One region of the Halomonas koreensis genome, then DNA from elsewhere that is predicted to be linked to it. Evidence: predicted binding sites of a transcription regulator. Region 1 holds the regulator's gene; each other region holds the start of a gene.
What was found. Region 1 encodes sigma-54, which starts transcription at its own class of promoters, with help from an activator protein. Its sites were predicted from a motif close to TGGCACNNNNNTTGCTNT; they were not measured.
Positions count from the first base shown of each region.

Region 1 (7,629 bases):
TTCCGGCCTGCTGGCCAGTGCCGAGCGCACCCTTCGCCTCGAGCAGCAGGCCATCGGCGCCCTGGTCGAACGCCTGGACGGCGACTTCGAGCGCGCCTGCGAGCTGATCCTGGCCTGCCGCGGGCGCGTCGTCGTCACCGGCATGGGCAAGTCCGGCCACATCGGCGGCAAGATCGCCGCGACCCTGGCCAGCACCGGCACCCCGGCCTTCTTCGTTCACCCCGGCGAGGCCAGCCACGGCGACCTGGGCATGATCACGCCCGGCGACGTGGTCCTGGCGCTGTCGAACTCCGGCGAGACCGCCGAGGTGACCGCGCTGCTGCCGCTGCTCAAGCGCCTGGGCACGCCGCTGATCAGCCTGACCGGCCGCCCCGGCTCGACCCTGGCCCGCCACGCCGAGGCCCACCTGGACGCCGGCGTCGAGCGCGAGGCCTGTCCGCTGGACCTGGCCCCCACCTCCTCCACCACCGCCGCCCTGGCCCTGGGCGACGCCCTGGCGGTGGCGCTGCTCGAGAGCCGCGGCTTCACCGCCGAGGACTTCGCCCTCTCGCACCCCGGCGGCAGCCTCGGCAAGCGGCTGCTGCTCACCGTGGCCGACCTCATGCACAGCGGCGACCGCCTGCCCCGCGTCCCCCTGGGCAGCCCGCTGCGCGACGCCCTGCTGGAGATCACCCGCCAGGGCCTCGGTTTCACCTGCGTGATCGACCCGGCGGGCCGGCTGGCCGGGGTCTACACCGACGGCGACCTGCGCCGCACCCTGGACCAGCACAGCGACCTCTCCGGCCTGAGCGTCGACCGGGTCATGACCGTGCCCGGCAAGCGGGTATCGCCCGACACCCTGGCCGCCGAAGCGGTGCGCCTCATGGAAGACGGCCGCATCACCGCGCTGGCGGTGGTGGACGACGACGACCGCCCGGTGGGCGCCCTGCACATGCACGACCTGCTGGCCAGCGGCGTGATCTGACTCAAGGAGACCCCATGACCTTCGATGCCTCCCCGCTGGACCCCCGCCTGGTCGACCGCCTGCGCCGCGTGCGCCTGCTGGCCATGGACGTGGACGGCGTGCTGACCGATGGCCGCCTCTACTTCCACGCCGACGGCGGCGAGAGCAAGGCCTTCCACACCCTGGACGGCCACGGCATCAAGCTGGCCCAGCGGGCCGGCATCGAGGTGGCGCTGATCACCGGCCGCGACTCGCCGATGGTCAGCCGCCGCGCCGCCGCCCTGGGCATCGCCCACCTCCACCAGGGCGTCGAGGACAAGCTGCCGGTACTGCGCGCGCTGTGCCGGCGCCTGGCGCTCGACCTCGACCAGGCCGCTTACTGCGGCGACGACATGCCCGACGTGGCGGCCATCCGCCAGGCCGGCGTGGGCATCAGCGTGCCCGGCGCCCCCGACTACATCCGTCGGCAGGCGGACTGGGTGACCGAGCGCGAGGGCGGCTTCGGCGCGGCCCGCGAGATCTGCGACGCCCTGCTCCAGGCCCAGGGCCACTGGGACGCCGTGCTGGACACCTACCTCCACGGCCGGGCCTGAGCCATGCGCCTGCCCCGCCCCGGCTTCCGCACCTGGCTGCTGCTGCTGCTGCTCGTCCTGGGCGGCGGCCTGGCGACCCTCGACCGCCGGGACGCCTCGGCGCCGGGCCCGGTGCCCCAGGGTCAGCGCGGCGAGCCCGACTACTACCTGGAGGACGCTCGGCTGACCCGCTTCGACGCCACCGGCCACGCCCACCAGCGCCTGACCACGCCGCGCCTCACCCACACCCCGGTCGACGACGTCACGCGGCTGGTCGAGCCGGACGCCCGGCTGCGCGACGACGCCGGCCGCCTGTGGCTGGCCTCGGCCCGGCGCGGCCGCCTCGGCGCCGGCGGCGCCCCCCTGCTGCTCGAGGGCCAGGCGCGGCTCGTCGCCCCCCGGGAGCGCTGGCGGCTCGAGACCGAACGCCTCCACTACGACGCCGAGGCCGGCCATGCCTGGAGCGACACCCCGGCGCGGCTCAGCCAGCCGCCCCAGCGCATGCGCGGCGAGCGCTTCGACGCCTGGCTCGATGACAACCGCGCCCGGCTGACCGACAATGTGCGCGGCCACCACCCGCCGCAACCCCAGGAGGACCCCGAGTCATGACGCGACCGCCCCTCGCCCCGCTGCTGGCCCTGATGCTGGCCGCCCTGATGCTGGCCGCCCCCTCGGCCCTGGCCCTGGAAGGCGACGCCAGCGCCCCGATCCAGGTGGAGGCCGACCGCCTAGACCTGGACGACCGCGCAGGCACCGCCGTCTACCGCGGCGACGTGCGGATCCGCCAGGGCAGCCTGCTGCTGACCGGGGCCCGGGTCGAGATCCAGCGCAACGACGCCGGCCGACTGACCCGCGCCACCGCCACCGGCGAGCGCGCCTACCTGGAGCAGCAGCCCGCCCCCGACCAGCCGACGGTGCGCGCCTGGGGCCGCACCGTCGTCTACCACGTGGCCGAGCGACGCATCGAGCTGATCGACCGCGCCGAACTGCACCAGGGCGGCGACACCTTCGACGGCGGCTACCTGGAATACTTCCTCGACCGCCGGGTCGTCCAGGCCCGCGCCGACGCCGAGGGCGTCGACGAGCGCCAGCGGGTGCGCATGACCCTGGAGCCCGAGCAGCAGGACGCCCCATGAAGACCCTCAGCGCCCAGCACCTCGCCAAGAGCTACAAGCGCCGCCGGGTGGTCCACGACATCAGCCTGGAGATCCGCCAGGGCCGCATCGTCGGCCTGCTCGGCCCCAACGGCGCCGGCAAGACCACCTCCTTCTACATGATCGTCGGCCTGGTGCGCGCCGACGCCGGCCGCGTCGCCATCGACGATCGCGACCTCTCGGGAGCGGCCATGCACGAGCGCGCCCGGGCCGGGATCGGCTACCTGCCCCAGGAGGCCTCGATCTTCCGCAAGCTCTCGGTGGCCGACAACATCATGGCCATCCTGGAGACCCGGGGCGACCTGGATCGCGCCGGCCGCCGGGCGCGCCTCGAGCAGCTGCTGGAGGATTTCCACGTCACCCATATCCGCGACAATCCGGGCATGAGCCTGTCGGGCGGCGAGCGACGCCGGGTCGAGATCGCCCGGGCCCTGGCCACCGAACCTGACTTCATCCTGCTCGACGAGCCCTTCGCGGGGGTCGATCCCATCTCGGTGGGCGAGATCAAGGGCATCATTCGCCAGCTCCGGGATCGCCACATCGGCGTACTGATCACCGATCATAACGTGCGCGAGACCCTGGATATCTGCGACGGCGCCTACATCGTCGGCGACGGCCAGATCATCGCCGAGGGCGACGCCGAGGCGATCCTCGCCAACCAGAAGGTGCGCGACGTCTACCTGGGTCAGGACTTCCGGCTCTGACTCGATTTTTCTTCGCAAGTCACTGATATTTCGTCGACGAATGGCGACGGGCATGGCGCTTGCCGGTGGCATGCTAATTGCTTGGCCAGGACTTGCGCCGCGCCGCCGCCGGGACTAGGGTGGGGGCTTCTTCGCCTGGAGAGTGGAGCCCCCCATGGCCATGAAGGCATCCCTGCAACTGCGCGTCGGCACCCAGTTGACCATGACGCCGCAGCTGCAGCAGGCGATCGGCCTGCTGCAGCTCTCCACCCTCGACCTGCGCCAGGAGATCCAGCAGGCCCTGGAGGCCAACCCCATGCTGGAGCTCGAGGAGGACTTCGGCGAGCAGGCGGTCGGCGAGGCCGCCGACGACGACTGGGCCGACGAGATCCCCGCGGAGCTCAGCGTGGACAGCGACTGGTCGGACACCTTCCAGGACGCCGGCGGCAGCGGCGAGGGGCCCGACTTCGAACGCCAGGCCGCCGGCCAGAGCCTGCAGGGCCACCTGGCCTGGCAGCTGGCGATGAGCGGCCTGGAGGAGCGCGAGACGCGCATCGCCGAGAGCCTGATCGATGCCGTCAACGCCGACGGCTACCTGGACCAGTCCCTGGACGAGCTCCGCGACGGCCTGCGCGCCCAGGGCCTCGACGGCCTGACCCACCGCGAGGTCGAGGGCGTGCTGCTGCGCCTCCAGCAGTTCGAGCCCACCGGCGTGCTGGCCCGGGACCTGCGCGAGTGCCTGCTGCTGCAGCTCGCCGCCCTGCCCGACGATACCCCCCTGCTGCCCCAGGCGCGCCGCCTGGTGCGCCAGTTCCTCGAGGCCCTGGCCGGCGACGACCGGCGCCTGCTCAAGCGCCGCCTGGGGCTCGACGACGCCACCCTCGATCGGGTGATCGCCCTGATCCGCGGCCTGGACCCGCGCCCGGGCAGCGCCTTCTCGAGCGGCGACAGCGACTACGTGATCCCCGACCTGATCGCGCGCCACACCGCCCGGGGCTGGCAGGTGGAGCTCAACCCCGAGGCCATGCCGCGGCTGCGCATCCAGCCCGACTACGCGGCACTGATCAAGCGCGCCGACAAGAGCCAGGACAACCAGTTCCTCAAGGACCACCTCCAGGAGGCCCGCTGGCTGATCAAGAGCCTGTCGAGCCGCAACGACACCCTGCTGCGCGTCGGGCGCGAGGTCATGACCCGCCAGCTCGACTTCCTGGAACGCGGCGAGGAGGCCATGAAGCCGCTGATCCTGGCCGATGTCGCCCAGGCGGTGGAGATGCACGAGTCGACCATCTCGCGGGTCACCACCCAGAAGTTCATCCACACCCCGCGCGGCGTGTTCGAGCTCAAGTATTTCTTCTCCAGCCAGGTGGGCGGCGGCGAGGATGCCCACTCCAGCACCGCGATCCGCGCCCGCATCCGCAAGCTGATCCAGGACGAGCCGCCCCGCAAGCCGCTCTCCGACAGCCGCCTGGTGGCCCTGCTCGGCGAGGAGGGCATCGAGGTCGCCCGGCGCACCGTGGCCAAGTATCGGGAGGCGATGCAGATCCCCTCCTCGAGCCAGCGCAAGCGCCTGCGCTGAGGGCGTTGCCCGGCTGCGTTGAACGGCCCTGAGCGGGGCGCCGGACGGGGGGTTTGCATGGCACCAAAAAGGGTTACAATCGAGTCACCACCCAAGGAGCAAGGAGCGTGTCATGCAAGTCAACCTCACCGGCCACCACGTGGAACTGACCGATCCCCTGCGTGACTACGTGCAGGAAAAGCTCGCTCGCCTGGAGCGCCACTACGACAACATCACCACCGTCCAGGTCACGCTCTCCGTCGAGAAGGAACGCCAGCAGGCCGCCTGCACCCTTCACGCCGCCGGTGCCGACCTCCATGCCGAGGCCATGGACGGCGACATGTACGCCGCCATCGACGCCCTTGCCGACAAGCTCGACCGCCAGCTGGTCAAGCACAAGGAAAAGGCCCAGGCACGCGCCCAGGGCGCCGCTAGCGTCCGCTGACCCATGTCACTGGAAGCCATCCTGCCCCCCGAGCGCATCCTCTTCGGCGTGCCCGGGGGAAGCAAGAAACGGGTGCTGGAGTTCTTCAGCACCTTCATCGCCCAGAACACCCCGAGCCTCGACAGCCAGGAGGTCTTCAGCCGGCTGATCGGGCGCGAGCGCCTGGGCAGCACCGGCATCGGGCACGGGGTCGCCATTCCGCACTCCCGCAACCCCCACTGCAAGGCGCCCATCGCCGGCTTCCTCAAGCTCGCCGAGCCGGTCGACTTCGACGCCGTCGACGGCGAGCCCGTGGACCTGGTGTTCGTGCTGCTGGTGCCCGAACAGGCCGATGACGCCCATCTCGCCCTGCTCGGCCAGGTCGCCGGGGTGATGAACGACGCCGAGACCCGCAGCGCCCTGCGCCGCGCCGGCAGCCAACGCGAGCTTCACGACTGCCTCATCGAGGCCATACGACGCCAGGCCCCCAGCGACAGCCGCGACTGATCCGGCCGCTCGACCAGGAGACCCCCGTCATGCAGCTCGTCATCATCAGCGGACGCTCCGGCTCCGGCAAGTCGATCGCCCTGCAGGCGCTGGAGGACCTGGGCTTCTACGCCATCGACAACCTCCCGGCCATGCTCCTCGGCCCCCTGGTGGACGAGCTCAGCGGCGGCCAGTCGCTGCGCAGCGCCATCGCGGTGAGCATCGACGCCCGCAACCTGCCGCACGCCCTGGAGCGCTTCCCCGACCTGCTCGACGAGGTCCGCGCGCGCCAGATCCACTGCCAGGTGATCTACCTGACCACCGACGCCCGCATCCTGCTCGAGCGCTACTCCGCCACCCGACGCCGGCATCCGCTGACCCGCGACAGCGAGATGACCCTGGCCGAGGCGATCGACTGCGAGGAGGACGCCCTGGCCGGGATCCGCGACCTGGCCGACCTGCTGATCGATACCTCCCGGCTCTCGGTGCACGACCTGCGCGGCCGCATCACCGACCAGGTCGCCGGTCACCGCCCGGAGGGGCTGACGCTGACGGTGGAATCCTTCGGCTTCAAGCGCGGCGTGCCCCTGGACGCCGACATCGTCTTCGACGCCCGCTGCCTGCCCAACCCCTACTGGGATCCGCGCCTGCGCGATGCCACCGGCCTCGATGCCAGCGTGATCGCCTTCCTGGAAGCCTATCCGGTGGTCGACGAGATGGCCGGCGACATCCTGGCCTGGATCGAGCGCTGGCTGCCCCGCTATCGGGCCAGCCAGCGCAGCTACCTGACCGTGGCCATCGGCTGCACCGGCGGCCAGCACCGCTCCACCTACCTGGCCGAGCGCCTGGCGCGCCGCCTGGCCGAGACCCGGGCCGGCGTCCGGCTGCGCCACCGGGAGCTCGGCGTTCACCTCACCCTGCCCGCGCCGCCGACCGACGACGAGGATGCCTGACCCCGTGCCCCGCCGAACCCTCACCCTGACCAACAAGCGCGGCCTGCACGCCCGCGCCGCCACCCGCCTGGTGCAGTGCTGCCAGCCCTATGCCGCCCGGGTCACCGTCCATCACGGGGAGCAGCAGGCCGACGCGGCCAACATCATGTCGCTGCTGATGCTGGCCGCCCCCTGCGGCACCGAGCTGACCCTGGAGGCCGACGGCGAGGACGGCGAGGACGTGCTGGACGCCCTGGAGGCACTCTTCGAGGCGCGGTTCGACGAGGAGGCCTGACAGGGGCGAGGTGCGAAGTGCGAGGCGTGAGGCGTGAGGCGTGAGGCGTGAGGCGTGAGGCGTGAGGCGTGAGGCGTGAGGCGTGAGGCGTGAGGCAGGACGTTGCCACCAGCCTGTGGTGGCAACGCTTTTTCTTACCGCTTACGGCTTATAGCTTACAGCTGCCCGAAGGGGTCAGCCGCCCGCGACCGTCATCTCGTCGATCAGCCAGCTGCCGGTGTGGATGCTGCCGCGGGTGTCGGTGTCGTCGCCGACGCCCGCCAGGCCCTTGAACATGGCCTCCAGGTTGCCGGCGATGGTGAACTCCTCCACCGGGTGCTGGATGCGGCCGTCCTCCACCCAGAAGCCCGCCGCGCCCCGGGAGTAGTCGCCGGTGACGCCGTTGACGCCCTGCCCCATCAGCTCGGTGACCAGCACGCCGCGATCCATCCGCGAAAGCAGCGCCTCCTGGCGCTCCAGCGGCGCGTCAAGGCGCAGGTTGCGGGCGCCGCCGGCGTTGCCGGTGGTCTCCATGCCCAGCCGCCGGGCGCTGTAGGCGGAGAGCAGGTAGCTGGCCAGGCGCCCCTGGTCGATGAAGACGTTGTC
Region 1 covers NZ_JARWAK010000018.1:44,086-51,714, forward strand. The annotation lists gene QC818_RS16555 (KpsF/GutQ family sugar-phosphate isomerase) at 1-964, shown strand, start outside; gene QC818_RS16560 (KdsC family phosphatase) at 979-1,536, shown strand; gene lptC (LPS export ABC transporter periplasmic protein LptC) at 1,540-2,124, shown strand; gene lptA (lipopolysaccharide transport periplasmic protein LptA) at 2,121-2,651, shown strand; gene lptB (LPS export ABC transporter ATP-binding protein) at 2,648-3,373, shown strand; gene QC818_RS16580 (RNA polymerase factor sigma-54) at 3,528-4,928, shown strand; gene hpf (ribosome hibernation-promoting factor, HPF/YfiA family) at 5,041-5,352, shown strand; gene QC818_RS16590 (PTS sugar transporter subunit IIA) at 5,356-5,838, shown strand; gene rapZ (RNase adapter RapZ) at 5,868-6,770, shown strand; gene QC818_RS16600 (HPr family phosphocarrier protein) at 6,775-7,044, shown strand; gene pmbA (metalloprotease PmbA) at 7,219-7,629, opposite strand, start outside.

Region 2 (7,629 bases), on a different contig from region 1:
GCCCACGAAACGCCCCGGGGCCGCCCATCGAAGCCAGCCGGCGCGCATGGTGAAAGGCGGCCGCCCAGGGGCGGCAGGACAATGGGCCGCGGCCGCGGGGCTCCGGGCGCCGATGACCTCGCCAGGGCGCCGGCCCTTGCCACACCACGGATGCGACCGATCGGCGCAGGCGGCGGCTTTCGCTTGCCCGGCGCGACGCGGCGACGCACCATCTGGGCCCCGGCCGGAGCGCCGGGCGCGGCAATCCGGTTGAGGGAGCGACCCGACATGCAAGACATCCTCGTCTATACCCTGATCTATCTGGGCGTGGTCCTGGCCATCTATCAGGTCTACAGCATCTATTCCGAGCAGATCTTCGGCGATCGCGAGCGCCACTACGACGCCGCGCTGCGCGAGCTGGCCGCCGGGGCCGACGGTGCCCGCCCCGCATCGGCGGCCTTCCGCCAGGCCGTGGCGGAACGCTTCGGCCCCGAGCTCGATCCGCGCCTGGCCCAGGCCGCCGTCACCGGCGACCGGGCCGCGGCCACCACCGGGCCGCTGCGCCGCCGGGCGTCGCGCCTGCGGTGCCGCAACGGCCTGCGGGTCCGCCATCCGCTGGGTTGGCAGACCCGGCTGCCCTCGCGGAACCCACGGGGCGTGCTGCTGGCCGTGATCATCGTCAACTGCCTGGCGGCGATCTTCCTGGGCGGGCTCAGCGTCTACACCCTCGGCTACGAGGTCTCGGCGCCGTCGCTTGCCTGGATGAACCGGGAGGCGGTGCTGATGCTGCTGATCTACGCCATCGTCCTGATCACCCAGCTGGTCGCCCGGCTGGACGGCTACCTGCACGACCTCTACCAGATCGGCCGCCTCGCCCCCCACCTGTCGGATGCGGGCTGAGGCGCCTCGCCCTCGTCGAGACACGCCAACTCCGCCAGCCGCCGCGCCAGGTAGCGGCGCTGGTCGCCCCGATCGGCCAGCGCCAGGGCCATCGCATAGGCATGCCGCGCCTCGTCGCGCCGGCCCAGGCGCCGATAGCGCTCGGCCCGCCGAGCCTGAAAGCGGGGGTCGGCATCGAGCCGACGATAGGAGGTGTCGATGGCGGCCTGGATCCGCATGGTGTTCCGCTCCCTGCACCGTGGTTGGGCATGACGCGTCCGGCGACAGCCTCAGCATAGCCGCTCCCGGCGCAGGCGGGACTCAGCCCAGGATGAAGATTACGCAAGCCGCGGTGAGCGCGCCCATGGTGCCGTTGAACACCCGCCAGGCGCGGGGCCCCTTGATCCAGCGGCCGATGGCCGTGCCGAAGCCCGCCCACAGCGAGATGCAGGGCAGCGCCACCAGCTCGGCGAAGGCGGCCAGCAGCAGCGCATTGACCAGGGTGTTGCCGCCCTCGGGCAGGAAGCTCGCCATCAGCGTCAGCCCCATCACCCAGGCCTTGGGATTGGCGAACTGGAAGGCCGCGGCCTGCCAGAAGCTCAGCGGCCGCCCGTCGGCCCCGTCCAGCGCCGGCGGGGGCGCGGTGGCGATGCGCCAGGCCAGGTACAGCAGGTAGCCGCTGCCGATGATGCGCAGCAGGGTCTGCACCAGCGGGAAGCGCTCGAAGACCAGGCCCAGCCCCAGGGCCACGGCGGCGAACAGCAAGAAGCAGCCGCCCATGATGCCCAGCAGGTGCGGCAGGGTCCGGCGGAAGCCGTAGTTGGCCCCGGAGGCGGTAAGCATCACGTTGTTGGGGCCGGGGGTGATGGTCATGGAGATCATGAACAGGGACGCGGGTCCCAGGGTGGCCAGGGTGTCCATTGAATTGTATCCCTACAATTTTGTTGAATTGACTTCTTTTTCGCGACAATTCTGAGCATAATGGGCCCGAATATGGCGTCAAAGGTTTTATTGTCACCATGACAATCTGGACACCCGAGCTCGCCGAGGGCGGCCCGCGCTACCGCCGCATCGCCGAGGCCCTGGGCGAGGCCGTCGCCCGGGGCGAGCTGGCCCCGGGGGAGAAGCTGCCGCCCCAGCGCCGCCTCGCCGATCGCCTGGGCGTCACCGTGGGCACCGTCACCCGGGCCTACACCGAGGCCCAGCGACAGGGCTGGGTCGAGTCCCGGGTGGGCAGCGGCACCTTCGTGCGCCGCCCCGCCGCGGAGGACACCGCCACCTTCCGCGCCGCCCCGCCCCGGGAGGACGGCGTCCTCGACCTGGGCATGAGCCTGCCGCCGCCCCACCCGCTGCGCGCCCGGGGCCTGCAGCAGGCGCTGCACGGGATCGCCGCCGACCCCGAGGCCATCCAGGCCGCCACCGACTACCAGCCGGAGGGCGGCACTCCCACCCAGCGCGCGCGCATCGCCGCCTGGCAGGGCACGCTGGGGCTGCCCGACGATCCCGAACGGCTGCTGATCACCCAGGGCGGCCAGCACGGCATCCACCTGGCGCTGCGCACCCTCACCCAGCCCGGGGAACTGGTCGCCGGCGACGCCCTCACCTACCCCGGCTTCATCTGCGCCGCCCAGCACGCCCACCTGCGCCTGGCGGCGGTGCCCATGGACGCCGACGGCATGGACGTCGAGGCCCTGGCCCGGTTATGCGCCCGCCAGCCGCCCCGGCTGCTCTACCTCACCCCGGACCTGAACAACCCCACCGGGGCGCGGCTCTCCGAGGCGCGCCGGGCGCGCCTGGTGGCGCTGGCTCGGGCTCACGACATCTGGCTGGTGGAGGACGCGGTGCAGTACCTGCCGGTCGAGCGCCGCGGGACGCCGCTAGTCGAGCTGGCCCCGGAACGCACCCTTCACATCTTCAGCACCTCCAAGGTGCTGGCCGGCGGGCTGCGCATCGGCAGCCTCACGGTGCCGCCGCGCTGGCTGGAGCGCCTGGGCTCGGCGTTGCGCTCGCAGAGCTGGATGGTGCCGCCGCTGATGGTGGAGGCGGCCTGTCGCTGGATGGAGGACCCGGCCAGCCGCGAGCTGCTCGCCTGGCAGCTGGAGGAACTGGCCGCCCGGCGGACGATGGCCCTGGCGCGACTGGCGCCCCATGAGCCCCACAGCGCCGAGGGGTCGTCGCTGGTCTGGCTGCCCCTGCCCGCGGGCCGCCGGGGCAGCGAGGTCCAGGCGCGGCTCGCCCGGCGCGGCGTCCAGGTCACCACCCCCGAGCCCTTCTGCGTGGGCAGCGAGCCGGCGCCCCAGGCGTTGCGGCTTTGCCTGGGCCCGCCGGAGAGTCGCGAGGTCCTGGCGCGGGCGCTGGATATCGTCGACGAGGTGCTGGGCGCCCCGGCCGCCTCCCCCTGGCAGACGCTCTAGCCCGTTCACCTCGAACGTGCATCCCGCCGCCGATCGGCACCACATCGGTGCACGCGAGCCCGCCGCACGGCGCCTCGCCCCATGACGGTGCTCGCAAGGCCCGCTTGTGCGGGCTAGTGCGCCAAGTTGGAACGCCTCTTGCTTCTTCCTGATGCGCTGTCATCCCCTTGCCTCAGGAGAACCTGTTCCGTGGATATTCCGAGTGCCGTCGCGTCCCTGACTCAGGGCGCCAACACCCTCTTCCTGCTGCTCGGCGCCATCATGGTGCTGGCCATGCACGCCGGCTTCGCCTTCCTCGAGGTGGGCACGGTGCGCCACAAGAACCAGGTGAATGCCCTGGTCAAGATCATGACCGACTTCGGCGTCTCCGCCGTGGTCTACTTCTTCGTCGGCTACTTCATCGCCTACGACACCCACTTCCTGCAGGGGGCCGAGGCGCTGACCGCCGACCGGGGCTACGCCCTGGTCAAGTTCTTCTTCCTGATGACCTTCGCCGCGGCCATCCCGGCGATCGTCTCCGGCGGCATCGCCGAGCGCGCCCGCTTCTACCCCATGCTGATCGCCGCCGGCGCCATCGTCGGCCTGGTCTACCCCTTCTTCGAGGGCATCGTCTGGAACGGCAACTACGGCCTGCAGGCCTGGCTGGCCGCGACCTTCGGCGCCGGCTTCCACGACTTCGCCGGCTCGGTGGTGGTGCATGCCTTCGGCGGCTGGGTGGCACTGGTGGCCCTGCTGCTGCTGGGCGCCCGCCAGGGCCGCTACCGCAACGGCCGGGTCGTGGCCTTCGCGCCCTCCAACATCCCCTTCCTGTCGCTGGGCGCCTGGATCCTGACCATCGGCTGGTTCGGCTTCAACGTCATGTCCGCCCAGACCCTGGAGGCCATCAGCGGCCTGGTGGCGGTGAACAGCCTGATGGCCATGGTCGGCGGCATCCTGGTGGCCATGGTGCTGGGCAAGCAGGATCCGGGCTTCATCCACAACGGGCCGCTGGCCGGCCTGGTGGCCGTGTGCGCCGGCTCGGACCTGATGCACCCCGTCGGGGCGCTGATCACCGGCGGCGTGGCCGGCGCAATCTTCGTGGTGCTCTTCGAGTGGGCCCAGGAGCGCGTCGAGCGCCTCGACGACGTGCTGGGCGTCTGGCCCCTGCACGGGGTGTGCGGCGTCTGGGGCGGCATCGCCGCGGGGATCTTCGGCCAGCAGGGCCTGGGCGGCCTGGGCGGCGTCAGTCTGGCGTCCCAGCTGATCGGCTCGCTGGCCGGCGTGGCGATCGCGGTGATCGGCGGCCTGGTGGTCTATGGCCTGGTGGCCCGGGTCGCCGGCCTGCGCCTCGGCGAGGAGGAGGAGTTCAACGGCGCCGACCTCAGCATCCACCGCATCGGCGCCACCTCGATGGATTGAAGCGCATCGAGCCAATACGGCGCGGGGCCCCATCGGGCCCCGCACTCTACACCTGACGCCTTTCCCCTCACCCCGTTCTGCTTACACCATTCTCCTCCCCTGTTCCCTTTCCCTCGCCCCTTGTCCCTTTCACCCCGCTCCTCACTCCTCCAACGTCTCTCCCGAACCGCCAAGCTCCGCCGGAACGTCCTTCATCTTGGGCAGGCCGTCGGGAATGCGCAGCACCGATTCCTGGTAATGCACATGCAGCGCGGGCTCGAAGGTCAGGTCGGGCAGCAGCGCCGCATAGACGTCGACCAGCCCCATACCCGGGTGCTCGGTCAGCACGTGACCGCCGCAGCGCCGACACCAGCGGCGCCGGCTGGCGGATGTCTTCTGGTAGCTCTCCAACTCCTCTTGCCCCCGGGTGATCCGTACCGCGTCGGGCTTCCAGAGGGTGAAGGCATTCACCGGGCCGGCCGACCAATGCCGGCAGGATTCACAGTGGCAATAGCCCATGGCCTCCGGCTTGCCCTCGACTTCGACCTGGACGGCGCCACAGAAGCAGCCGCCGCGATAGGCGTGGCTCATCGTTCATCTCCATCGTCACCATCGTATCCCGTTCAGTGTAGCCGCCGAGGTGGACCAGCCGTCGCCCAACGCCTACACCTTGTTACATGACCAAGCCGGATACAGGGAAAGTCGAGGGCCGCGGGGCACGGGGCGTGCTGCGTTTTCTGGGACTAGTGGCGCTTGGCGGCATAACCGGTGGCCTGGCGGCGCTGGCCGCCGTGGGCTTCGTGGCGGCCGTGCTGTGGCTCAACGACCTGCTGCTGGTCTCGCCCCGGGGGCGCATGATGTTCGCCCACCCCGAGTGGCTGGCCGTGGCCACGGTGCTGGTGCCGGTCGCCGGCGGCCTGGTGGTGGGCCAGCTGCACCGCGCCATCCCCGAGCGCCGCCCCCATACCCCCGCCGACGTCATCGCCGCCGTGCAGACCCGGCGCGGCCGCCTGCCGCCCAAGGCCGGGGCGCTCTCGGCGCTCTCGGGCCTGGTGTCGCTGGGCGCCGGCGCCTCGGTGGGCCAGTACGGCCCCCTGGTGCACATGGGCGCGAGCCTGGGCTCGGCGGGGGCCCGGCTGCTGCGCCTGGGCCGCTCCGAGGACAACATCACCATCGCCTGCGGCGTCGCCGCGGCCATCGCCACCGCCTTCAACGCCCCCCTGGCCGGCATCGTCTTCGCCCACGAGGTGGTGCTGCGCCACTACGCCCTGCGCGCCTTCGCTCCGGTGGCCGCCGCCGCCCTGGTGGGCCACGTGATCGCCACCAACGTCCTGGCCCGGGGCGCGCTCTTCCACGTGGCCGACCCCGCCCTGCCCCGGCCCTGGGAGTTCGCCGCCTTCCTGGCCATCGGCGGGCTGGGCGCCCTGGTCGCGGGGGCCTACATGCGCGCCATCCTGGGCGTGGGCCGGCTGGCCAGGCGCCTGCCGGTGGCCGCCCCCTGGCGACCGGCGATCGCCGGGGCACTGCTCGGCGTGGTCGCCCTCTGGGTGCCCGACATCCTGGGCATGGGCCAGGAGACCCTGCGCTTCGCCACCATCGCCGGGGCCTTCGGCAGCGTGGAACTGGTGGTGGTGCTGGCACTCAAGCTCGCCGCCACGGCGCTGTGCCTGGGGATGGGCTTCGGCGGCGGGGTGTTCAGCCCGGCGCTGGTGATCGGCACCCTGTTCGGCGCCCTGTGCGGCACCCTGGTGGCTCACCTCAGCGGCGCCCAGGACACCTTCGTCTTCTACGCCATCTGCGGCATGGTGGCGGTCACCGCCCCGGTGATCGGCGCGCCCCTGACCAGCCTGCTGATCGTCTTCGAGCTCACCGGCAGCTACGCCCTGACCACCGCCGCCCTGGCCAGCGTCACCCTGGCGAGCCCCATCGCCGCGCAGCTGTTCGGTCGCTCGCTGTTCGACATCCAGCTCGCCGGCCGGGGACTGGACCTTTCCTCGGGCCGCGGTCGGGCGGTGCTCGAGGACGCCCGGCTGGCGGACCTGATGAGCCGGGAGGGCGTGACCCTGCGCCCCGAGACCCCGGTGGAGGAGGCCGTGATCACCCTGGGCCAGGCGGGCCACGGCGAGGCCTACGTGGTGGACGCCGATGGCCGCTACCGGGCCAGCGTGACCCTGGCTGACCTGGAGGTGCTGCGCGAGGAGGGCCAGGGCGACCACCCGGTGTCCGACTGCCCGCGCACGCCGCGCCCGGTGCTGGGGCCCAACGCCTCGGTGTGGGAGGCCATGCGCCATCTGCAGGAGGTCACAGGCGAGGCCATCGCCGTGGTGGACGAGGACGACGTCTTCCTGGGCGTGGTGTTCGAGGCCACCATCGCCCAGGCCTTCCTGCGCTACAGCGACGAGCTCAGGCGGGAGGAACATGGCACGGGGTAAGCGAGGACTGGGCCGGCTGGTCCTGGCGCTGGGCCTGGCCCTCGGCGCGGCGGGGCCTGGCGCGGCGCAACCCGAGCCGGCGGGGGACCCGCTGACGGTGCTGAGCTGGGGCGGCGCCTACGAGCGCGCCCAGATGCGGGCCCTCTTCGCGCCCTTCACCGAGGCCACCGGCATCCCCGTGCGGGTCGCGCGCTACGACGGCGGGCTCTCGGCCCTGCGCGCCGCCGTGGCCGAGCGGGAAGTGCCCTGGGACGTCATGGACATGACCCGCAGCCAGGCCATGGCGGCCTGCGACGAGGGCCTGCTCGAGCCGCTCCCGGCCGACATCGCCGCCCCGGCCCCGGACGGCACCCCGGCCGAGGAGGACTTCATCGACGAGGCCTTCGGCCCCTGCAGCCTCACCCACTCGGTGTTCGCCACCGTGGTGGCCTATCGCACCGATGCCTTCCCCGGCCGGCGACCGACCCGGATCGGCGACCTCTTCGACCAGCGGCGCTTCCCCGGGCCCCGGGCGCTGCAGCGCACGCCGTCGGTGAACCTGGAGTGGG
Region 2 covers NZ_JARWAK010000003.1:237,521-245,149, forward strand. The annotation lists gene QC818_RS05485 (hypothetical protein) at 268-879, shown strand; gene QC818_RS05490 (hypothetical protein) at 834-1,097, opposite strand; gene QC818_RS05495 (LysE family translocator) at 1,180-1,779, opposite strand; gene QC818_RS05500 (aminotransferase-like domain-containing protein) at 1,878-3,272, shown strand; gene QC818_RS05505 (ammonium transporter) at 3,462-4,670, shown strand; gene QC818_RS05510 (GFA family protein) at 4,812-5,240, opposite strand; gene QC818_RS05515 (chloride channel protein) at 5,375-7,081, shown strand; gene QC818_RS05520 (extracellular solute-binding protein) at 7,068-7,629, shown strand, end outside.
Region 2: QC818_RS05505 (ammonium transporter) is a predicted target of sigma-54. The motif match lies at 3,400-3,417, and genes of this name have one in related genera.

Region 3 (7,629 bases), on a different contig from region 1:
CATGCTCAAGGGCAGCCAGCGCGATGCCTCCCACCCCTCCACATCCACCACCGGAGCCTGACATGAGCCAAGCCCCCTCGACCCCCGCGGCCCGCCTCGCCGCCCTGCGCGACGCCATGCACGCGCAGGGCATCGACGCCTGGTGGCTGCCGTCTTCCGATCCCCACAACTCCGAGTACCTGCCCGAGCACTGGGCCGGCCGGGCCTGGCTCTCCGGCTTCGACGGCTCGGTGGGCACCCTGGTGGTGACCCGCGACGCCGCCGGCGTCTGGGTCGACAGCCGCTACTGGGTCCAGGCCGAGGAGCAGCTGGCGGGCAGCGGCATCGAGCTGATGAAGCTGCACCCCGGCCAGGCCGACGCGCCGATGCGCTGGCTGGCCGAGCGGCTCGACGAGGGTGCCACCCTGGGCTTCGACGCCGACGTGGTGTCGCTGGCCAATGCGCGCCGCCTCGAGGACCGGCTGGCGCCCAAGGGCATCCGCCTGCGCGGCGACCTGGACCTGCTCGACGCCATCTGGCCGAACCGCCCGGCGCTCCCCGAGGCGCCGCTGTACGCCCATCCCCACGCCTTCCTGGACGAGTCCCGCGCCGAGCGGCTGGCCCGGGTGCGGGCGGCCATGGCCGAGCATGACGCCGACTGGCACCCGATCTCGACCCTCGACGACATCGCCTGGCTGACCCAGCTGCGCGGCGACGACGTCGAGTTCAACCCGGTGTTCCTGGCCCACCTGCTGGTCGGCCGCGAGTCGGCCACCCTGTTCGTCGCCCCGGGCAAGCTCGACGACGCCCTGGCCACGGCCCTGGCCGAGGACGGCATCGCGGTGGCGGACTACGCCGACTGGCACCGCCGGCTGGGCGAGCTGCCGGCCGAGGCGCGGGTGCTGCTCGACCCGGCCAAGCTGACCCTGGGCACCCGCCGGGCGCTGCCCGAGGGCGTGACCCTGGTGGAGGCCAGCCAGCCCAGCACCCTGGCCAAGGGCTGCAAGAGCGACGCCGACCTGGCCCACGTGCGCGAGGCCATGGAGGAGGACGGCGCCGCCCTGTGCGAATTCTTCGCCTGGCTCGAGGCGGCGCTCGAGCGCGGCGAGGCGGTCACCGAGCTGACCGTGGACGAGCGGCTCACCGCCGCCCGGGCGCGGCGCCCCGGCTTCGTCAGCCGCAGCTTCGGCACCATCGCCGCCTTCAACGCCAACGGCGCCCTGCCCCACTACCACGCCACCCCGGAGGCCCACGCCCGCATCGCCGGCGACGGCCTGCTGCTGATCGACTCCGGCGGCCAGTACCACGGCGGCACCACCGACATCACCCGGGTGGTGCCGGTGGGCGAGATCTCCGACGCCCAGCGCGAGGACTACACCCGGGTGCTCAAGGGCACCATCGCCCTGTCCCGGGCGCACTTCCCGCGCGGCATTCCCTCGCCGCACCTGGACGCCATCGCCCGGGCGCCGCTGTGGGCCAGCGGCCGCGACTACGGCCACGGCACCGGCCACGGCGTGGGCTACTTCCTCAACGTCCACGAGGGACCCCAGGTGATCGCCTGGTCCGCACCGGCGGCGCCGCACACCGCCATGCAGCCGGGCATGATCACCTCCATCGAGCCCGGCGTGTATCGCCCCGGGAAGTGGGGCATCCGGATCGAGAACCTGGCCGCCAACCGCCCGGCGGCAGAGAGCGAGTTCGGCGACTTCCTGCGCTTCGAGACGCTGACCCTGTGTCCCATCGACACCCGGCCGATCGACGTCTCGCTGCTCGACGCCGCCGAGGCCGACTGGCTCGACGCCTACCACGCCGAGGTTCGCGAACGCCTCGCCCCCAAGCTGGAGGGCGAGGCCCTGGCCTGGCTGGAGGCCCGCACCCGGCCGCTCGAGCGCGGCTGACCGGACCGCCCGCACCGCGGACGAGCCCGGAAAGTGCGAGGGGCGCCGGCCAGGCCGGCGCCCCTCGTTTATGGGCGAGCCACCCGGATGCCTGGCGACGCCAGGCGCCCGCCGGCAGGTGTCTCGGGGCTTGGGTGGCCCCGCGCCGTGTAGGAGCGCAGCTTCGCTGCGCGAAAGGCGCCGCAGGCGCCCGGCTTGGGCCCGGAGGTCGAAAAAGCCCAATCGCGCAACAAGTTGCGCTCCTACCACCCCGACGCCGCCCGGCGCCCGGCAGGTTCTCGGGGCTTGGGTGGCCCCGCGCCGTGTAGGAGCGCAGCTTCGCTGCGCGAAAGGCGCCGCAGGCGCCCGATCCTTGTTGCCCCCCATCGCGCAACAAGTTGCGCTCCTACCACCCCGACGCCGCCCGGCGCCCGGCAGGTTCTCGGGGCTTGGGTGGCCCCGCGCCGTGTAGGAGCGCAGCTCCGCTGCGCGAAAGGCGCCGCAGGCGCCCGGCTTGGGCCCGGAGGTCGAAAAAACCCATCGCGCAACAAGTTGCGCTCCTACCCCCCCTTGCCGACCCCAGAGGGGGCACCTCGCCCTTAATCCTCCGCCATCTCCGGCAGCAGCGTCTTGAGCTTTCGGGTCAGGGTGTTGCGCCCCCAGCCCAGCAGCTCGGCGGCCTCGCCCTTGCGCCCGCCGGTGTGCTTGAGCGCGGTCTCGATGAGGATGCGCTCGAAGTCCGGCACCGCCTCCTCCAGCAGGTGGGTATGGCCGGCGGCGAGCGCCCGGTCGGCCCAGTCGCGGAAGGCGGCCCGCCAGTCGCCGGTGGCGCCACCCGGGTCGCCGTCGCGCAGCTCCGGCGGCAGGTCCTCCACCAGGATCTCGCGGCCCGAGGCCATCACCGTCAGCCAGCGGCAGGTGTTCTCCAGCTGGCGCACGTTGCCCGGCCAGGCCAGGCGGGTCAGGTGGGCCTCGGCCTCGGGTGTCAGCACCTTGACGTCGGTGGACAGCTCCTTGGCGGCCTCGGCCAGGAAGTGCAGGGCCAGGCGCGGGATGTCCTCGCGCCGGTCGGCGAGCTTCGGCAGGTGGATGCGGATGACGTTGAGGCGGTGGAAGAGGTCCTCGCGGAAGCGCCCGTCGTCGACCAGGTCCTCCAGGTCCTGGTGGGTGGCGGCGATGATGCGCACGTCCACCTTCACCGGGGTGTGGCCGCCGACCCGATAGAACTCGCCGTCGGCCAGCACCCGCAGCAACCGGGTCTGGGTCTCGGCGGGCATGTCGCCGATCTCGTCGAGGAACAGGGTGCCGCCGTCGGCCTGCTCGAAGCGGCCCTGCCGGCTGGCGGTGGCGCCGGTGAAGGCGCCCTTCTCGTGGCCGAACAGCTCCGACTCGATCAGGTCCCGGGGGATCGCCGCCATGTTCAGGGCGATGAAGGGCTTGCCGGCCCGCGGGCTGTGCTGGTGCAGCGCCTGGGCGACGCGCTCCTTGCCGGTGCCGGACTCGCCGTTGATCAGCACCGTGATGTGCGACTGGGCCAGCCGGCCGATGGCCCGGAACACCTCCTGCATGGCCGGGGCCTCGCCGATGATCTCGGTGTCCAGACCCTCGGGAGCGCGGATCGGGCGCTGCCGCTCCCGGGCATGGGCCACGGCGCGGCGCACCAGGGCCAGGGCCTCGTCCACGTCGAAGGGCTTGGGCAGGTACTCGAAGGCGCCGCCCTGGTAGGAGGCCACGGCGCTGTCCAGGTCCGAGTGGGCGGTCATCACGATCACCGGCAGGTCCGGGTGCGCCTCGCGCACCCTGGCCATCAGGTCCAGGCCGTCGATGCCCGGCATGCGGATATCGGTGACCAGCACGTCCGGCGGCTCCGCCAGGAGGCGCTCCAGCACCCGGTCGGCGCGCTCCACGCACTCGACCGCCAAGTCGGGCTGGGCCAGGGCGCGCTCCAGCACCCAGCGAATGGCGCGGTCGTCGTCGACGACCATGACGCGTGCGGCTTCAGTCATGGGATGCCTCCAGCGGTATCAGCAGTCGGAATTCGGTATGGCCGGGCTCGGAATCGCACTCGATCAGTCCCTGATGCTGGTGCAGGATCGACTGGGCGATGGAGAGCCCCAGGCCGCTGCCCTCGGCGCGGCCCGAGACCATGGGGTAGAAGAGCGTCTCCTGGAGCGCCTCGGGGATGCCGGGGCCGTTGTCGACGATGCTCACCTCGCAGACCAGGCGGTGGCGCTCGGCGCCCAGGGTGAACTGGCGCCGGGCCCGGGTGCGCAGCGCCAGGGCGGGGGCCGGGGTCTGCGCCTCGGTCATCGCCTCCACGGCGTTGCGGGCCACGTTGAGGATCGCCTGGATCATCTGCGACTCGTCGCCCGTCAGGTCGGGCAGGCTGGGATCGTAGTCGCGGCGGATGGCCACCTCGGGGTGCTCCACGGCGATCAGCGAGCGCACTCGCTCCAGCACCCGGTGGATGTTGAGCGCTTCGCGATGCTGCATGCGGTTGGGGCCGAGCATGGCGTCCACCAGGTCACGCAGCCGGTCGACCTCCTCGACGATGATCCGGGTGAACTCGGCGAGCTGCGGGTCGTCCAGGTCGCGTTCCAGCAGCTGGGCGGCCCCGCGGATCCCGCCCAGGGGGTTCTTGACCTCGTGGGCCAGCCCCCGGGCCAACACCTTGATGGTCTCCTGCCGCGTCTGCAGGGCCTCCTCCCGGGAGATGCGCAGCAGCCGGTCGCGGGGCTCCATCTCCAGCAGCAGTTCGTCCGGGGCCAGGGGGGTGACGGTGTAGTCCACGGTCAGCGGCTCGCCGGTGGGCCGCATCAGGCGCGCCTCGCGCTGGGTGAAGGGATGGAATTCGTCCCGGGCCTTGGCCAGCACCTCGCCGATCTCCTCCTCGCCGCCGACCAGCCCCGGCAGGGCCAACCCGGTGACCCGGGCGCGGCTCAGCGCCAGCAGCGCCTCCGCCGCGGGATTCATCCAGCGCAGGCGAAGCTCGCCATCCAGCAGCAGCACGGCGGTGGTGAGGTGTTCCATCAGGCGTTGATACATGCAGGCATTCCCGGCAGCGAAGTGGCGACTGGCCCCGGAGTACGCTGCAAGAAGCGCGCCATCATGGAGCGGGCGGCGAGCCGGCGCCATGACGGCGATATCCGGGGGCACTGTGCACCATTTTAGTGCACCAACCTGGTGCACGCACTGCGGGAAGGCGTCGGCCGGCGTCGCGGTGGATCAGTCGGCCTCCGGCGGCGGCCGCTCGCCGCGCAGGCGTTCGGCGCGCCGGAAGGCGCTGCCCTGCTTCACCCGCTCGGCATGGTCGAAGGCATCGAAGCGGCCGTCGCCACGCCCCGGCGGCGGGGCACAAGGCCGCGGGGAGCCGTCCGCACAGGGCGGCGGATGCGGCCGGCCCGGGGGCAGCTAATTGCCCGGGTTGTTGGGATTGCGGGGCAGGTTGACGCTGGCGCGCTGCACGTAGAGGGTCACCGGCGTGCTGCGATGGCGCACGGCGCCGCTGGCGTCGAGCAGCTCGGCCTCGAGCACGTGCTCGCCGCGGTTCAGGTTGGAGAGCATGAAGGCGTCGGTGTGCATGGCCGACTGGCTGACCCGGCCGTCCAGCAGCAGGCGCACCCGATGATCCTCGCGCAGCGCCGGGCGAATGCCCAGGCGCACCTGGACATTGCCCGCGGCGCCGGTGGGCAGGGTCGTCTCGTGCTCGGGGGAGGCGATCGCGAAACGGTCGTAGGGCATGAAGGGCTGGCCGGGCCCGGCATCGTCACGGGGGCGGCTCGCCTGCCCCTGGCCGCGAACCGGCAGTCCCTCGACCTGCGGCGCCTGGGCCGGCACCACGGTGAGCGGCGCCAGATTCACCTCCTCGCCGCCCGCCCCGGGATCGTCGGTGAAGATGACGTTGCCCTGGGCATCGGTGCTGCGATAGATGGTCTCGGCACCGGCCGAGAGGCTGAGCGTCAGGCCCAGAGTCAGTAACACGACTGCCGTTTTCATGCGTCTCTCCCAGGATCGTCGACGTCCGCACGCCCGCAGGGCGCCATCATGCTTTCAGCCTAGGCGCTGCCCGAACACTCGGCGAGTGACGCAAGAGCCGGGCGGCGCCGAGGCCGAAGGCTCGTCCGAGTCTAGTCCAGCCCGGGCCCGCCACGGAATGCCCCTGCGCGCCCCCGGCGGATGCGGATAGGATAGCCATCGGACACCACGAGGCGAGGAGCATTCCGCATGGACGCATGGCAGACGGTCGCGACCCTGACCCTGATGGCCGGCATGGCGATGCCGCTGGGCGGCTGGATCGCCCTGGAGGAGCGTATCGGCCCTCGCTGGCTGGAGACCGAGCTGCGCCACGGCATCATCGCCTTCGGCGGCGGCGCCCTGCTCTCGGCGGTGGCCCTGGTGCTGGTGCCGGACAGCCTCGGCGACCTGGCCATGGCCCCGGCGCTGGGCTGGTTCCTGGCCGGCGGGCTGGCCTTCATGGGGCTGGATATCCTGCTCCACCGCAGCGGCACCTCGGCCAGCCAGCTCGCCGCCATGCTCGCCGACTTCGTGCCCGAGGCCCTGGCGCTGGGCGCGGCCTTCGCCTACGGCGGCCATGGCGGCCCCCTGCTGGCCCTGCTGATGGCGCTGCAGAACCTGCCCGAGGGCTTCAACGCCTACCGGGAGCTCCACGGCACCACCGACTACTCGAACCGCCGCCTGCTCGGGCTGTTCTTCGCCATGGCCTGGCTGGGGCCGCTGGCCGGCCTCGGCGGCTACTGGTGGCTGGCCGACTACCCGGCGGCGGTGGCGGCGATCATGCTGTTCGCGGCCGGCGGCATCCTCTATTCGGTATTCCAGGACCTGGCGCCCCAGGCCCGGCTCGAGCGCCACTGGGGCCCGCCGCTCGGCGCGGTGCTGGGCTTCGCGCTGGGCATCGGCGGGCATTTGCTGCTCCACTGACCAGCGTCAGGGCAGGGTGCGACGGGTTGCGTAGGAGCGCAGCTTGCTGCGCGAAAGGCGCCGCAGGCGCCCCAGACATCCGCCTCCTCGGTGGTGCCCCGCTCTGCCGCCGCTGACGCGGCGGATCGCGCTGCGGAGCAGCGCTCCTACGAACCTCAACGGTGTCACGCTACATTGCGAAGAGCGCCGAACCGGGTCATGGCGGATGCGCTAACGCTTAGCCTCCCCACCCGCCGCCGGGTTGGCCGGCCGTTTCCCGGTGAAATGCGAGGCATCACGAAAAAGGCACGCCCGAAGGCGTGCCTTTGATGTGCCGGAGGGCGGCGCCGGGGCGCCGCGGCCTCAGCAGCTGTAGTACATGTCGAACTCGACCGGATGGGTGGTCATGCGCAGGCGCTCGACGTCTTCCTGGAGCAGCTCGATGTAGGCATCGATCATCTCGTCGGTGAAGACGCCGCCCTCGGTCAGGAAGGCGCGGTCGGCGTCCAGCGCCGCCAGGGCCTGGTCCAGGCTCTCGGCGACGGTCGGGATGGACTTGCCCTCTTCCGGCGGCAGGTCGTAGAGGTTCTTGTCCATGGCATCGCCGGGATGGATCTTGTTCTTGATGCCGTCGATGCCGGCCATCAGCATCGCCGCGAAGCACAGGTAGGGGTTGGCGGTCGGGTCCGGGAAGCGGGCCTCGACGCGCTTGCCCTTGGGGCTCGCGGTGTAGGGGATGCGGATGGAGGCGGAACGGTTGCGGGCGCTGTAGGCCAGCATCACAGGCGCCTCGAAGCCCGGCACCAGTCGCTTGTAGGAGTTGGTGGAGGCGTTGGTGAAGGCGTTCAGGGCCCGG
Region 3 covers NZ_JARWAK010000019.1:48,124-55,752, forward strand. The annotation lists gene QC818_RS16895 (peptide MFS transporter) at 1-61, shown strand, start outside; gene QC818_RS16900 (aminopeptidase P family protein) at 63-1,877, shown strand; gene glnG (nitrogen regulation protein NR(I)) at 2,456-3,862, opposite strand; gene glnL (nitrogen regulation protein NR(II)) at 3,855-4,901, opposite strand; gene QC818_RS16915 (DUF4124 domain-containing protein) at 5,268-5,852, opposite strand; gene QC818_RS16920 (ZIP family metal transporter) at 6,081-6,794, shown strand; gene glnA (glutamate--ammonia ligase) at 7,137-7,629, opposite strand, start outside.
Region 3: glnL (nitrogen regulation protein NR(II)) is a predicted target of sigma-54. The motif match lies at 4,945-4,962, and genes of this name have one in related genera.